2 regions of the Proteiniborus sp. MB09-C3 genome follow, and region 1 is predicted to be linked to the other one. Evidence: riboswitches for the same ligand, from Rfam matches in the RefSeq annotation. Region 1 holds a riboswitch; the other holds the start of a gene.
What was found. Region 1 has a riboswitch for glycine ahead of QO263_RS09340 (GrdX family protein). Riboswitches for the same ligand answer to the same signal wherever they lie in the genome.

Region 1 (4,934 bases):
TTTTCCATCATATTTTTCTGCCAGTTCATGAACATGTGGCATTAATGCTTTACATGGTTCACAACCCTCACTCCAAAAATCCACTAATACATGTCCCTCTGCTTTAAGTACCTCTAGTTCAAAAGTATCCTTATCAACTGCTAACATGGATATCCCTCCTATAATTTTTGTTTTTTTATTTAAAAAAATTGTTTTATTCCTCGAAAACGCTTTCAATGTACCTCTCAGCTTGTGTAGCAGCTATTGCACCATCTGCAGTTGCAGTAACTACTTGTCTTAAAGATTTTACTCTACAATCACCTGCTGCAAATACTCCTGGTATATTAGTTTTCATATTATCATCAGTTATTATATAGCCATTTTCCATTTCTACCATTCCATTAAATAGTGATGTTACTGGGTCATATCCTACGAAAACAAATACTCCGAATGTACCGTCATCCTCATCTGCAACTATTTCTGTTATTTCACCAGTTACTCTGTTTTCAAGTACCATTGACTCCAATATACCTTCACCTTTTACTTCCTTAACTACTGAATTCCAAATAAAGTTTATTTTATCATTTTTAAAAGCTTTTTCTTGAATTGATTTTGCTGCCCTTAGCTCATCTCTTCTATGAACTATAGTAACCTTTCTGGCAAATTTAGTTAAATACATTGCTTCTTCAACTGCCGAGTCTCCTCCACCAATTACATATACTTCTAAATCAGTAAAGAAATCAGCATCGCAAGTTGCACAGTATGAAACACCTTTTCCTGTAAGCTCTTTTTCTCCTGGACAGCCCATTGGTCTTGGTTTAGCACCTGTTGCAATTATTATAGACTTTGCATGGTATTCACCCTTAGCACCTTTAATCACTTTTATCTTGTCTTGTAATTTAACTTCTTTTACTTCGTCTAGTACTCTTTCTGCTCCAAATTCATCTGCTTGCTCAACCATTCTTGCAATTAAAGATGGTCCAGAAGCGTTTTCAACTGAGCCTGGATAGTTAGCCACTTCTTCAGTAGTAACTATTTGTCCACCTGCTTTTTCTCTTTCTAATATTAGAGTCTTCATTTTTGCTCTTGCTGCATATAATCCTGCTGCTAAACCTGCAGGACCTGATCCAATTATTATTGTATCGTATAAGTTTGTCATGTGCCTCACTCCTTTATTTTGTAATAATTATACCCATTAAGTTTTATGGTTAACATTTATAAGGTATAGACATGTGACTTCATTGCTTGCAAAAAGCCTATTACCAACTAAAATTTACCCAAATCTGCCAAGTTTTATACAGGGCTAAATCACGTTATTAAGTACATTTTCAATTAGGGATAAGTCTACGGTTTGAAAGTCAAAAAGTGCAACATTATTCCAATCTGGCGTTGGTCTATTGCTAATAAATTTCCTAGTAGTTACTATAGCACTTTCTATAAGAGTTAAAGAATTCATATCTAACTGTTTTTTATCTTTTGAAATAATAACAGTCCTATATGGAGTTTCATTAGGCTTGATACTGCCTGCTAAAGGATGGGATAAAAGCTCGTGTCCTAGATGGATTTTGTCTCTCACGGTTTCCAAAATACCTATGTAATCTTTATCATAAAATTCTATTTCATATAAGGCTGCAAATCTTTCTCCTATCAATGGATTGTTTGTAACTATTATTTTGCCCACTGGTTTCACCCCTTACAATCCTTTAAAATTTTGAACAAAAAAACAGAATAGAAGTAACATTATTATGTGCCCCTCTACTCTGTTCTAAACCTGAGAGATTCTTCTTTTTTCAAAGAATTGCCCCTTCGGTGCCATAGGCTTTCCAGAGAACTGTCCAAATACGGTCCTTTTGCCTGAGAGCTTCTCCATAAATGGCAAACTTATGACTTACTCCTTCGGCGCCAATATATATTGGTCTCTTCCGCATCCTTCATCCAGTTTTATTTCAATTATAGAATTGTTAAATAAAAATCAATGTTTGTATTTAAAATTATTATAATATATAAACAATTTGTGCACAATACCTTTTTTCATGTTTTTGTAAGAAAATTTCTTAAATATCTTTAACATTTGCCATATTTCCGTAGAAAAGCACATATACCTGCGCTTTTCATATTATTTAAGAGCATCTAAAATATACATTGCAATATTTGACGAATGATCTGATATTCTTTCAAGATTACTTATTAAATCAAGAAAGACGATTCCTGAGCTAGGCTCACATGATTGTGTATTTAATCTTTCAATATGACTTTCTCTATAATGCTTTTCCATTATATCAACCTCTGCTTCAAGATTGATTACTTCCTCTGAAATCCTTGGATCGGCAGTTTTAAATGCTAATAGAGATTTACTAAATACATCCTCCACCTTATCAAACATTATATGCAGCTCATCAAGAGCTGTGTCTGTAAACCAAAGCTTGTTATCTATTCTATTTTGACATAATTCCGCTATATTATCTGCATGATCTCCCACACGCTCAATGTCGTTAATCGCATGGAATAGTGTAGTTACAGTTGAATGCTGCTCATCTGTAAGAGGTGCATTGGAAAGCTGGATTAGGTATTTTGTTATATCTCTTTCAATTTCATTTATCCTTTTTTCTTCCTCAAAAACCTTCTGAACTAATTTCTCATCCTTTGAATAGAATGCTTCAATGGCAGTCCTCAGATTATCTCTCACTATTTTTCCCATTCTTAGTACTTCCTTACTTGCTTGACCTACAGCTATAGAAGGAGTTTCAATAATTCTTGTATCTAAATATTTTAAGCCATTAATTACTTCCTCTTCATCCCCTTTAATTAGCTTTTTAGCAGCTAGAACTAATAGTCCTGCAAAAGGGAATTGAATTGCTACATTTAGTAAATTAAATAGTGTATGAGAATTTGCAATTTGTCTTTGTATATCATTTGGTGAAAATTTTATTACTATAGCTTCTACAGGCTTTCTTAATATAACCATAAAAATTATAGTTCCTACTACGTTAAAAAGAAAATGCATAAGTGCTGCTCTTTTAGCTGTTTTATTAGCTCCAATACTTGAAATAAGTGCAGTTGTCGTAGTTCCTATGTTATCACCAAAAAGAATGGGTAATGCTATATCTATAGTTATAAGACCCTGACTAGCAAGAGCAAGCAACAATCCGATAGAAGCACTACTGCTTTGTACTAGAGTGGTCAATCCAAAGCCTACTATAATTCCTAAAACTGGATTTTTAAGACTAGTTATCAAATCTTTAAAAACTTGTGAATTTCCTAATGGTTTCAAATGGCTAGACATGAAGTCCATTCCTATAAAAAGAATACCAAATCCAATAAGTATCTCAGCTATCTCCTTATTTTTTTTCTTAGAAGAAAATAGCCAAATTGCAACACCTATAGCTACTACAACAGGTGCATAATCGCTTAATTTAAAAGCTATAAGCTGTGCTGTTACTGTAGTTCCTACGTTAGCACCCATTATTACACCAACTGCTTGATTTAATGTCATTAAGCCAGCATTTACGAACCCTATAACCATTACAGTTGTAGCACTACTGCTTTGGATAACCATGGTTACAGCTGTACCTACAATTACTCCCATTAATCTATTGCTGGTTAATACCTCTATAAGTTTTTTTAGCTTCTCTCCAGCAGCTTTCTGAAGGCCTGTCCCCATAAGATTCATTCCATATAAGAATAATCCTAGTCCTCCTAATACACCAAAAGCAATTTGCATAATAAACCTCCTGTTTTTTAAAATATTCTTTCATAATGCTAAAGAATTATTTCATAAATTATATCAGGTTGGAAAATTTAAGCTGTCTTAGCACCTCATACACTATTATGGCAACAGAATTTGAAAGATTTAAAGATCTAGCTCTTTCATCTTCAACCATAGGTATTCTCATAGTCCTCTCCTGATACTTGGAGAGAATCTCCTTTGGCAGCCCTGCTGTTTCCTTTCCAAATAATAAAAAAGCTCCTTCTTCAAATTTGAAATCCGTATAGCTCTGACGTCCTTTCGTTGTTGCAAAATAAAATTTACTTACATCGTTTTTCTGAAAGAATTCATCTAGGTTCTCATACACATGTAAATCTAGCAAGCTCCAATAATCAAGTCCAGCTCTTTTTACATGCTTATCATCTATAGCAAATCCTAAAGGCTTTACAAGATGTAGTGAGGCACCAGTTGCTGCACAAGTTCTAGCAATATTACCTGTGTTCTGCGGAATTTCTGGTTCTACTAACACGACATTTAGTGGCATTATTTAACCCCCTACTTCAACGTTCATAATTAAAATGTTATTTATACCAACCTAATTGATTTTACTAATCTTTTTTTATAAAGTCAATTGTTAAAATCACTAATTTTCTGCTTTCCCATCAATATCCAATATAAGCATTATGTTCATATCCATTAATGAGGTTTCATAGTCAATTATTGTGACATTTTTATCAATTGATGTATATTTAATATCACAGCCTTCAACTATACAATAGCTACATATCTCCATAGAAACTCCATTCCCATAGAAGCTAGCACATGAATTTCCTATTATAAGCTTTGATAATTTAAAAACAGCCTCTTTAACATCTTTATCAATTTCTATAGCTAAAATGCCTTTCATGTACCTATGGTAGATAACTTTTGAGAGTTCACCTGAAATGCTAATTACTATTTGCCCTGAAATTATGCCTGAAAAACTTACTATCACAGATACCCCATCATAAAGCTTGGTATCTGATGTTTTATAAATCTTCTCATCTAAATCTATATCAACAAATTGCTTAAAAATTTCTTTTGTATTCTTATTAAATATTTCAGCAATCTCTAGACTTGGAATTTTTATCCCTCCAATAATTTCATATCTACACAAAAAAGACTCCAGGAATTATTCCTTAGAATCTATTATTGTGTATTATGCAACTATTTATTCTCATTCTGAATAGCATTTCTTTCATCTTGTATG
Region 2 (4,934 bases), 1.4 Mb from region 1:
GTATAGAATTCAGACCTCATAGCAAGATGCTTTACTATTGAAGGTATGTAGTGATCGTATGCTCCTGCTCCTAGAAAGCACACTAATTCTTCTACACTTTTATTTTTATCTGTAAGGTTTTCCATATGCCTTACAATCTCCATCTCAGACATTGATTCACAAATATTAAGCTTTCTATTTAATTTTAAGTTATCTGGTATGTCTGAAAACAAATCGCTGACAGAGCTTACACCAATGCTTTCAAGCATTCGCTTCTTATCAGCCTCCGTATTTGGTATATATCTATGCATACTATTCCTCCTTACTACAGAAGTCTTCGTATTCCTCAGCATTCATTAATTCTTCAAGTTCTGATTCATCTGAAAGCTCAATTTTAGCAATCCAGTTCGCATATGGATCTTCGTTAAGTAGGCCTGGTTCTCCCTCTAGCTCTTCATTTGCTTCAACTACTTTACCTGATACAGGAAGATAAGAATCTGAAGCTGCTTTAACTGATTCAACTACTGAGAAAACATCTCCTGAATTCAGTTCATCGTCAACTTGTGGTAATTCAACATAAACAATCTCTCCTAGTTTATGTTGTGCAAAATCTGTAATTCCAATATAAGCTTCCTTTCCTTCTACCTTAATCCACTCATGATCATTTGAATATAAAAGACCTTCAACTATTTTCATAAAAAAATTCCTCCTTAATTTTAGTATTATTTGTTAATTTGTACTACTGAAGTTTATCTTATTTCTTGTAATGTTTTTGATAAAATCTCTTATCTACTACTTTTGCTTTTAAGCTCCTATTTCTTACTTGTATATCAATTGGAGTATCAAGCTTAGTATAGTCCATATCAAGCATTGCAAATCCTATGTTTTTCTTTAAAGTAGGTGAAAAATATCCTGTTGTCACGAAGCCTATTTTCTTTCCATCTGCATAAACTTCGTATCCGTGTCTAGGAACACCTCTATCGATCATTTCAAATCCTACTATTTTTCTTTTTAATCCTTCTGCTTTTTGCTTTGCTAAGGCATCTTTTCCTATAAAGTTTTCTTTGCTTAGTTTTACGAACATTCCATATCCTGCTTCTAATGGAGTAATATCCTTACCAAGTTCATTTCCATAAAGAGGGAGAGTTGCTTCAAATCTTAGTGTATCTCTTGAGCCAAGTCCTGCTGGTTTAAGTCCTTCTTCTTTTCCAGCCTCCATCAGCTTATCCCATAGAGCTTCTGCATGCTCATTATCAAAATAGATTTCAAATCCATCTTCTCCTGTATATCCTGTTCTTGATATTAAACAATTTGCTCCTGATACATTTACATCTCTTTTTAGATGGAAAAAGCCTATTTCAGAAAGATCTGTATCAGTTAGCTTTTGAAGAATCTTCTGAGCATTAGGTCCTTGAATAGCAACTTCAGATATATCATCTGAAAGATTCTTAATATTAACATCATAGCCTTTTGCATTTTCATTAATCCAGTCCACGTCTTTTTGAACATTAGCTGCATTAATTACAAGGAAATAATGGTCTTCTGAGAATTTGTAAACTAAAAGGTCGTCTACAACTCCTCCTTCTGGATAGCACATAAAGCTATATGCTATTTGATTGTCATTAAGTACTGAAATGTCGTTTGTAACTAAGTATTGAACAAAATCCAATGCTTGTGGTCCTGTAACGTCTACTTCTCCCATGTGTGAAACATCAAATAATCCTGCTTGTGTTCTTACTGCCTCATGTTCTTGCGTTAAACCCTCATACTGTACTGGTAATGCCCATCCTGAATAATCAACTATCTTGCCACCATACTTTAGATGTGCATTGTAAAGCGATGTTTTTCTTGGTTCTGCCAAAATAACTCCTCCCTTCAAATTTTAAAGTTACTTTATTGTGCTTATGGCTAATGTTAATTATGTGATTAAATAAAACATTATATTCACTTTTAAAAGGACATAGTATAGGTATAATATACCCAAATAATAAATAAATCTTACAACATATAATTATACAAATAAAATGTATCAAAAAAGGAATATAACAGCATAGAAGCATTATAAAGCCATGTGCCATTATATTCCTCTGTTTCCTAACCTGAGAGCTTCTGTATCTTATATAATACATTTCTCCTTCGGCGCCGAATAATCGGACTCTTCAGAGTTCCATCTGATGACGATACTTTTGCCTGAAAGTTTCTATAAAAAACCGGCTCATCTTATATTGCTTCTTCGGCTATCTTATTATATAAAGATATCTCACGCCACCTTCATCTAGATACCTAATTCTATTGTGTTTTCCTATTCGTCTTAAATCATAATATAATTTCTAAAAAATATCAATAATTGTTATATTTTTAACTTCTTAATCGTTAAAAAATTAACTATAGCTGCTGAAATTACCTTATATATTATATTTAAGTAGGTTGACGTAATATCTTATGTTATCTTTATTTTAAGTCATATTTATTTGTTACTTTTATACTGCTTATATTAGATAATATTATAATTTCTAGAAAATATCAATAATTATTGCTAAAACTTATTAGGTTTTGTTAAAAAAATCACCATATTTCTTTTTATCGGATTAATAAAAATGTGATAGAATAAAAAATGTAGTGTCATAAATAAAATACAAGCTATTTAAAACTATAGAAGACTTTTGGAGGTAAACGTATATGAGTAATAAATGGTGGGACATGGTTAAAGATTTTCAAATGAAGTTTGGGCATCCTTATAGAGATACTCCTAAGCTTCTCGATGCTGATAGGGTATCTAAAAGATATAACTGGATGCTTGAAGAAATAGATGAGTTTAAAGAAGCAAATGATATTTATGAGCAGGCAGATGCAATGATAGATTTAATGTATTTTGCTTTAGGGACCCTTGTTGAAATGGGGGTCAAGCCTGATAAAATATTTGAAATAGTACATACTGCTAATATGGACAAGCTGTGGAGCGATGGAAAGCCTCACTACAAGGAAGATGGAAAGACCGTTAAACCTGAAGGTTGGGAAGATCCCTATCCAAGAATAAAAAAAGAAATAGACAGTCAAGCTAAATAACATGTAAAATCCTTAATTAGCAGGAGGTAAATAAAATAATTATTTACCTCCTGCTCAACTATGCATTTACATTAGCACCTCTATTGATTTTATTTAATGCGTACATCAATGATGGAATAAATATTAACTGTATAACTATGCCAGGAAGTCCTGTTATTATTCCTCCCTTAACAAATGTAAGGGCCTTCAACTGTACTCCAAAATTTGATGCCAACACAAATACTACTATACCTGCTACTATTCTACCAGCTATCATGGCTATAATAAGCGAGGGTATAGAAGAAAGCTTTAATTTTCTAGTAGCTATGGAAGCAGCTAATCCATAAGTTCCTAGTTCAAAAATCATTATTACTCCCATAGGAAATAAAACTGGCATTCCTGTAAGCGTACCACTAACTAGTGGAGTAATAATACCTAACAATAGGGCTAGATATGGCGGTAATACAAATCCTCCTATTAAAACTGGTATATGCATAGGTAAAAATACTGGTCCTGTTCCTCCAAATAGGTGGAATATCATTGGAAAAACCAGTCCTAAAGCTAATAGTAATCCTGTTAATACTAAATCCTTTGTTGAAAATTTTTTATTCATTTTCTTACCTCCCAAAAAAATTAACCATGAAAGTTTCCTTCTTGGAAAAAACCTTCATGGTCTTATTTTTCTAATATTGTCTTCACTTTTTTAAGCAATTCATCAAAGAGTTGTTTTAATTGATAGCCTTCAAGCCCTATTATTTCAAAATTACATTTACTTACTGGCAATAAAAGCTTTTTAGCTCTGCTGCTTGCAACTGCTTCTGCCATTTTGGGACTTATTTCTCCCATCATTGCATTTGCTGCAATTATTGCCATAGGCCCAATAATAATATCCACCTTGTCGCTCATCCATATTATTGCATTTTCACCTGTAGCTCCATCATTACCTCCGGCTTTTAGCATATTTGCTGTGGCTTGGGAATTCGTCCCCAGTACAATGATTTCAATATCATCTCTTTTTAAAGACTTCAGTCTTTCTACTATTTGACAGCCTATGCCTCCACCTTTTCCATCTATTACGGCGATTTTCATACTATGCCCTCTTTTTCATATTATCTAGAAATTCAGATATTTTTTGAACTAACTCTGTTGGACTATCTACCTTTTGAGATAGTTTCTCTACTGGACACATATCTGTTTTATCTCTATTTTTAATATATGGTGAGCTTTCATCATAAAAAAACTTGATACTACTATCTTCAAATATTTTAATGGCCTCGCTAGAAATAAGCCTTGTATAAAGCTCCTTTATATCTGCATATTTGCATAGAATTGCGGCTGCCTTTCCTATGACTTTATCTGCTACGCTTGCTCCCTTCAACTCCTCTTTAAGCTCACGTACTGCAGTATATATAGGCTTTATTCCCTTATCAATACTTGTAAATAGAATTTTTCCCTCTTTTACTATGGCTAAAGTAAGCTCTTTTTCTTCGAGGATTTCTTTAGCCAATTCCAAATCTTTCATCTGCTCAGCTCCTGATTCTTGAATATGAATATATAATACCAAATTTTATTGTATTTTTCAATTTTATTATTAGTGCTTAAAAACTTCTTAGCTAATTGCTCTAACAGCAAGCATAATTTTTATAATTGTCTTAAACTTCACAAATTTCCCTTGATTTTATGTTATATTTTGTAGTATTATGTAAGTGTTTGTGTAAGTTTCGTGAAAAAAAATAACAAATGGAGGGTAAAAATGTCGATTGTCCTAAATACAGTACAAACCATAGCACTACTAATTTCCTTTATTCTCTTGGGCTACTTTATAAAGAGTAAAGTCCCTATTCTAAACAGGCTATATATTCCAGCACCTTTTATAGGTGGACTTTTATTGTCAATACTTATGTATGTCC

Region 2: another riboswitch for glycine. It lies ahead of gcvT (glycine cleavage system aminomethyltransferase GcvT); the one in region 1 lies ahead of QO263_RS09340 (GrdX family protein).

The regions. Positions count from the first base shown of each region.
Region 1 is NZ_CP127161.1:1,939,671-1,944,604, reverse strand. Features, by position in the region: gene trxA (thioredoxin TrxA) at 1-147, opposite strand, end outside; gene trxB (thioredoxin-disulfide reductase) at 194-1,138, opposite strand; gene QO263_RS09340 (GrdX family protein) at 1,283-1,660, opposite strand; glycine riboswitch at 1,736-1,810, opposite strand; glycine riboswitch at 1,812-1,914, opposite strand; gene QO263_RS09335 (Na/Pi cotransporter family protein) at 2,096-3,700, opposite strand; gene trmL (tRNA (uridine(34)/cytosine(34)/5-carboxymethylaminomethyluridine(34)-2'-O)-methyltransferase TrmL) at 3,759-4,229, opposite strand; gene QO263_RS09325 (chemotaxis protein CheX) at 4,329-4,841, opposite strand.
Region 2 is NZ_CP127161.1:551,358-556,291, reverse strand. Features, by position in the region: gene gcvPA (aminomethyl-transferring glycine dehydrogenase subunit GcvPA) at 1-290, opposite strand, end outside; gene gcvH (glycine cleavage system protein GcvH) at 292-675, opposite strand; gene gcvT (glycine cleavage system aminomethyltransferase GcvT) at 734-1,840, opposite strand; glycine riboswitch at 2,057-2,152, opposite strand; gene QO263_RS02645 (pyrophosphohydrolase domain-containing protein) at 2,659-3,045, shown strand; gene QO263_RS02640 (ECF transporter S component) at 3,104-3,637, opposite strand; gene QO263_RS02635 (DUF3842 family protein) at 3,700-4,113, opposite strand; gene QO263_RS02630 (DUF1893 domain-containing protein) at 4,115-4,546, opposite strand; gene QO263_RS02625 (sodium/glutamate symporter) at 4,778-4,934, shown strand, end outside.